DNA from 2 places in the Streptomyces sp. NPDC094147 genome. Region 2 is predicted to be linked to the other one. Evidence: riboswitches for the same ligand, from Rfam matches in the RefSeq annotation. Region 2 holds a riboswitch; the other holds the start of a gene.

Region 1 (3,216 bases), on a different contig from region 2:
GGCGAGCGCGCGGGGCTCGCCGTTGACGGAGATGGTCATGCGGTCGTCAGCTCCTGAGGTGCACAGGTGAAGCGTCGGGGGGTGAACGGGCGTGCCTCGTCGGGCAGTTCGCCGGTGGTCAGGACGTGCGCCATGACATCGCCGGTGACCGCGGTGAGCAGCACGCCGTTGCGGTAGTGGCCGGTGGCGAGGTGCAGGCCGGGCAGCGCGGTCGGGCCGAGCAGGGGCGCGTTGTCGGGGGAGGCGGGGCGCAGTCCGGCCCGGGTCTCGGTGAGCGGCAGCTCGGTGATCCCCGGCACCAGCTCGTGCGCGTCGCGCAGCAGCTCGTAGACCCCGCCCGCGGTGACCGTGGTGTCCCAGCCCAGCTCCTCGCTGGTGGCGCCGACGACGAGTTCGCCGTTCTCCCGCGGTACGAGATAGACCTCGCCGCCCCGCACCACCGCCCGCACGGTCCGGGACAGGAAGGGTGCGTACGCGGGCGGCACGGTCAGCCGCAGGACCTGGCCCTTCACGGGACGCACCGGCGGAAGCAGTTCTTTCGGTACGCCCGCCAGCCTGCCGCTGAGGCTGCCCGCGGCGAGCACGACCTGGTCGGCGACGAGCGCGGTGCCGTCCGCCAGGACGACGCCGGCGGCCCGGTCCCGTACCACCGAGAGCCGCTCGGCCCAGCCGTACGCGAACCGCACCCCGGCCCGCGTACACGCGGCGACCAGCGCCTTCGCGAGTCTGCGCGGGTCGATCTGGTGGTCGCCGTCGACCCGGAGCCCGCCGCGCACACCCGGCGCGAGCATGGGTTCCAGGCGGCGGCAGTCGCGCCCGGAGAGCCACTCCGACTCCAGGCCGGAACGGACCTGAAGCGCGTGCAGGTCCCGCAGGTGGGCGCGGTCGTCGGAGTCGAGCGCCACGGCGAGGGTGCCGCAGGCGCGGTAGCCGGTGTCCAGGCCCGTGACCTCGGTCAGCTCGGCCGCGAAGGCCGGGTAGCGGCGGGCGGACTCGACGTTGAGGGCGAGCAGGGTCTGCTCGCCGTAGTGCAGTTCGGTGACGGCGGCCAGCATCCCGGCCGCGACCTGGGCGGCCCCGCCGCCCGGTTCGGGGTCGGCGAGCACGACACCGAGGCCGCGCTGGGCGGCCCGCCAGGCGGTGACGAGCCCGATGATGCCGCCCCCGACCACGAGGACGTCGGACCCTTCGGGGGATCCGCTTCGAGAAGAACGCATGGGCGTCCAGCCCCTCCCTTCGCCGGCATGACCCGGATCAGGTTCGTACGGTCGGAGGCCGCCCAGCCTCCCTCTCAGCCCGGTGCGTCCGGGCTCCCGCGAGTGCTTTACTCCTGCCACCATAGCCCTAGCCCCCAATCCGCAGTAGGGAGCGTCGGGGTGGTGGAGGAGCGTGTGCGATGACGGGACCCCTTACCTGACGAAACGTCAGATGCTTATGGTGATCGGGTGAGCGAACAGCAGACGCATTCCGAAGCGCGGCACGTGGTCGTCGTCGGCGCGGGCATGGCCGGCGTGCAGACCGCGGTGGCCCTGCGCGAACAGGGCTTCGCCGGAGCCATCACCCTCATCGGCGCCGAACCCCACCAGCCCTACGACCGGCCCCCGCTCTCCAAGGCGGTGCTGCTCGGCAAGGCCGAGGGCTCGGCCTTCGAGGTGGACTTCGAGGCACTCGACGTGGAGCTGCGCCTCGGCCTCGAAGTGACCGGGGTGCGCCCCGCCGAGCACCGGGTGGTGACGGAAGGGGGCGAGGTCGCGTACGACACCCTGGTCATCGCCACCGGCGCCGAACCCCTCACGCTGCCCGGCAGCGCGGGCGTCCCCGGCGTCCACCTGCTGCGCACGCTGGACGACGCGCGGCGGCTGCGCCCGGTCCTCGACCAGCGGCACCGGATCGTGGTCGTGGGAGCCGGGTGGATCGGCGCGGAGTTCGCCACCGCCGCACGCGAGGCGGGCTGCGCGGTCACCGTGGTCGAGGCCGCCGACCGCCCGCTGGCCGGGGTGCTCCCCGCCGAGGTCGCCGCCCCCATGGCCACCTGGTACGCCGAGTCCGGCGCCGAACTCCTCACCGGCGCCCGGGTCCAGGCGGTCGTGCCGGGCGAGGTGCTGCTCGCCGACGGCCGCAGGCTGGAGGCCGACGCCGTGGTCATCGGCATCGGCGCCCGCCCCGCGACCGGCTGGCTGGCCGGCTCGGACATCGCGCTCGGCCCCGAGGGAGCGATCACCGCGGACGCCCGGCTGCGCACCTCGCTCCCCGACGTGTACGCGGTCGGCGACTGCGCCTCGTTCCCCTCGGCCCGTTTCGGCGAGCGATTGCTCGTCCACCACTGGGACAACGCGCTGCAGGGCCCGCGCACCGTCGCCGCCGACATCGCGGGCGAGGCGGCCGCCGACTACGACCCGGTCCCGTACTTCTGGTCCGAGCAGTTCGGCCGCTTCGTCCAGTACGCGGGCCACCACACCGACGCCGACGAGCTGGTCTGGCGCGGCGACCCGACGACGGCCCCCTGGTCCGTCTGCTGGCTCCGCGACGAGGCGCTGGTGGCCGTCCTGGCGGTGGGCCGCCCCCGGGACCTGGCCCAGGGCCGCAAGCTGATCGAGTCGGCGACCCCCCTCGACCGCGAGAGGGTGGCGGACCCGTCGGTGCCACTGAAGTCGGCGGTGCGGGTGGGCTGAGGGGTGTCGCGCGAGTCGGTCCCGGCTGGAGTACCGGCCGGCAAAAAAATCAGCCTCTGCGGCGCTGCTGGTCAGCAAAAAACCAGCCCCTCATGGGGGTCCCCCCTGGACCTTTGGTCCTTGGGGGAGTTCGAGGAGCGGGGGTCTGGGGGGGAGCCCCCGGCGCGCGGCCCGCGGGCGAAGGCGGACGGACGGGAAACGGCGGGGGCCGTGGGCGCGGCCCCCGGGTAGCCGGACGGGACCACCCGGGTACCGACTGTCAGTGGGAGGTGGCACGCTTGGACCGTGACCGAGATTGACGCAAAGATTGATGCTCTCGTCCCCGCCTGGCTCTACCTCCCCGACATCGCGGAGATGCTGGACGTGGAGGTGACGCGCGTACGGCAGCTGGTCAAGGAGGGCCAGCTCATTGCCGTACGCCGCGGTGAGAACCGTGCGCTCCAGGTGCCGGCCGCCTTCATCGACACCGACAAGGTGGTCAAGGGGCTCGCCGGCACCCTGACCCTGCTGCGGGACGACGGCTTCTCCGACGAAGAAATGCTGG
Region 2 (3,216 bases):
CGCCGAGGAGCAGAACGCCGGCTGACCCGGAGCCCGCTACTTCTTGCGGCGGTGGCCGCCCCCACTGCGTACCGGACTCGGCCGTGCGGCGGTGCGAGCGTTGGAGGCCGGGCGGTCGGCGGACACCACCAGGGCGGCCAGCGCGGTGGTCACCGGCACCGAGGCGACGAGTCCGATCGACCCGACCAGCGTGCGGACCACCTCCTCGGCGACCAGTTCGCTGTTGGCCACCGTGCCCACACTGCTCTGCGCGATCGAGAACAGCAGCAGCAGGGGCAGCGCCGCGCCCGCGTACGCGAGGACCAGAGTGTTGACCACCGAGGCGATGTGGTCGCGGCCGATCCGGATGCCCGCCCGGTACAGACCGCGCGGGCCCATCGTCGGATTCGCCTCGTGCAGCTCCCAGACCGCCGAGGTCTGGGTGACCGTCACATCGTCGAGCACGCCCAGCGAGCCGATGATGACGCCGGCGAGCAGCAGGCCCGACATGTCGATGTTCGGGTAGAGGCCGTGGATCAGACCGGTGTTGTCGTCGGTGTTGCCGGTGAGCGAGGCCCAGCCGATGAAGACCGAGCCGAGCAGGCCGATCAGGATCAGCGAGACGAGAGTGCCGAGGACGGCGACGGAGGTGCGGGCCGAGAGGCCGTGGCACATGTAGAGCGCGATCAGCATGATGGCGCTCGCTCCGACCACGGCGACTAGCAGCGGATTGGAGCCCTGCAGGACCGCCGGCAGGATGAACAGGGTCAGCACCGCGAACGAGACCACCAGTGCCACCAGTGCCATCACCCCGCGCAGCCGGCCGACGACCACGACCGCCAGCGCGAAGATCCCGGCCAGCAGTGCCATCGGCACCCTGCGGTTCACATCGGTCACCGAATACTGCAGGTCATGGGGCGCGTCGGGGGCGTACGCCACGATCACGCCCTCGCCCTGGTGCAGTTGACGGGGTGAGTCGGGCTGGACGATCTCGGTGAAGGTGCGGCCCTTCTCCTTGCCCGAGGTGACCTCGACGGTCGCCTTCCCGCACAGGCCCTGCTGGGCACGCCTGGCCTGCTGGCCCTCGGCGGTGGAGGTGTCGCCGTTCGACGGGGTCTGACCGGCATTGACCGTCTTGCAGTCCACCTTGTCCACTTTGATGACTTTGGCCTGCTGGGTCTGGCGGTCGAAGCCGACGCCGGTGCGCTGGTGCGGCGGAGCGCCGCCCGGCCAGAGCACCACGAGACCCACAACTACCGCTGCGGAGAAAGGAATCAGCACAGCGGCGATGACTTTGCGGAGGTGCTTCGACACGGGCGCGGCGGGGCCGTGGCCGTGCGAGTGGCCGTGCCCGTGGCCGTGTCCGCTCGGCTGGTGCGGAAGGTGCGGTTCTGGTGAGGTCACCGCCCGATCATCGCAAGAACGGAGGGGGCCCTCTGTTCAGCGCGCCAGTGATGACGCTAGCGTGGTGACACCTTTGCACACGCGGGAGCTCGGAGCACCGGGCTGAGAGGGCGCTGAAAGCCGTACGAACCGTACGGAACAGGCTGCGCCGACCGCCGAACCTGTTACCGGGTAATGCCGGCGTAGGGAGTAGGTCTCATGACCATTCAGGATGCACGCACGCCTGCCTCCAGCACTGAGGAGAGCGGGAAGTCCATCGGCTGGCACAAGGGGTACGTCGAGGGGTCGCGCCCCGACCTCCGGGTACCGGTCCGCCAGGTGCACCTCACCAACGGCAAGGACGTGACGCTCTACGACACGTCGGGGCCGTACACCGACCCGGACGTCGAGACCGACGTCCGCCGCGGCCTCGCCCCGCTCCGGGAGAACTGGATCATCGGGCGCGGCGACACCGAGGAGTACGCGGGCCGCCCGGTCCGCCCCGAGGACGACGGCATCAAGCACACCTCGCCGCGTGGGGGCCTGAAGAACCTCGACGCGGTCTTCCCCGGCCGTCCGCGCCAGCCCCGCCGGGGCCGCGGCGGCCAGGCCGTCACCCAGCTCGCGTACGCGCGCCGCGGGGAGATCACCCCGGAGATGGAGTACGTCGCGATTCGCGAGAATGTCTCCCCCGAGGTCGTCCGCGAGGAGATCGCGGCGGGCCGCGCGGTGCTGCCCGCCAACATCAACCACCCCGAGATCGAGCCGATGATCATCGGCAAGCGGTTCCTGGTGAAGGTCAACGCGAACATCGGGAACTCCGCGGTCACCTCCTCCATCGAGGAGGAGGTCGACAAGATGACGTGGGCCACCCAGTGGGGCGCGGACACGGTCATGGACCTCTCCACGGGCCGCAACATCCACACCACCCGCGAGTGGGTGCTGCGCAACTCCCCCGTCCCCATCGGCACCGTGCCGCTGTACCAGGCGCTGGAGAAGGTCGACGGCCGCGCCGAGGAACTGACCTGGGACATCTACAAGGACACCGTCATCGAGCAGGCCGAGCAGGGCGTCGACTACATGACGGTCCACGCCGGTGTACTGCTGCGGTACGTGCCGCTGACCGCCCGCCGCAAGACCGGCATCGTCTCGCGCGGCGGCTCGATCATGGCGGCCTGGTGCCTGGCGCACCACAAGGAGTCGTTCCTGTACGAGAACTTCGAGGAGCTCTGCGAGATCCTCGCGGCGTACGACGTGACGTACTCGCTGGGCGACGGCCTGCGGCCGGGTTCCATCGCGGACGCCAACGACGAGGCGCAGTTCGCGGAGCTGCGCACGCTCGGGGAGCTCAACACCATCGCCAAGCGCCACAACGTACAGACGATGATCGAGGGCCCCGGGCACGTCCCGATGCACAAGATCAAGGAGAACATCGACCTCCAGCAGGAGATCTGCGAGGAGGCCCCGTTCTACACCCTGGGGCCGCTGACCACCGATGTGGCGCCCGCCTACGACCACATCACCTCCGGCATCGGTGCGGCGATGATCGCCTGGTGGGGCACCGCGATGCTCTGCTACGTCACGCCCAAGGAGCACCTCGGCCTGCCCAACCGCGATGACGTGAAGACCGGCGTCATCACGTACAAGATCGCCGCGCACGCGGCGGACCTGGCCAAGGGGCACCCGGGTGCGCAGGAGTGGGACGACGCGCTCTCGGACGCCCGGTTCGAGTTCCGCTGGGAGGACCAGTTCAACCTGGCCCTCGACCCGGACACCGCCCGGGAGTTCCATGACGAGACGCTGCCCGCGGAGCCGGCCAAGACCGCGCACTTCTGCTCGATGTGCGGTCCGAAG

The links. A riboswitch is a leader RNA that binds a small molecule or an ion and turns the genes downstream of it on or off. The one in region 2 is predicted to bind thiamine pyrophosphate.
Region 1: linked by a shared signal. The riboswitch ahead of thiO (glycine oxidase ThiO) and the one ahead of thiC (phosphomethylpyrimidine synthase ThiC) in region 2 are both predicted to bind thiamine pyrophosphate.

Annotation. Positions count from the first base shown of each region.
Region 1 covers NZ_JBIWHT010000001.1:355,047-358,262, reverse strand. The annotation lists gene thiS (sulfur carrier protein ThiS) at 1-39, opposite strand, end outside; gene thiO (glycine oxidase ThiO) at 36-1,217, opposite strand; TPP riboswitch at 1,215-1,327, opposite strand; gene ACIQ8J_RS01640 (NAD(P)/FAD-dependent oxidoreductase) at 1,446-2,672, shown strand; gene ACIQ8J_RS01635 (Rv2175c family DNA-binding protein) at 2,958-3,216, shown strand, end outside.
Region 2 covers NZ_JBIWHT010000007.1:203,508-206,723, reverse strand. The annotation lists gene ACIQ8J_RS14340 (SsgA family sporulation/cell division regulator) at 1-25, shown strand, start outside; gene ACIQ8J_RS14335 (YibE/F family protein) at 37-1,383, opposite strand; TPP riboswitch at 1,455-1,589, shown strand; gene thiC (phosphomethylpyrimidine synthase ThiC) at 1,582-3,216, shown strand, end outside.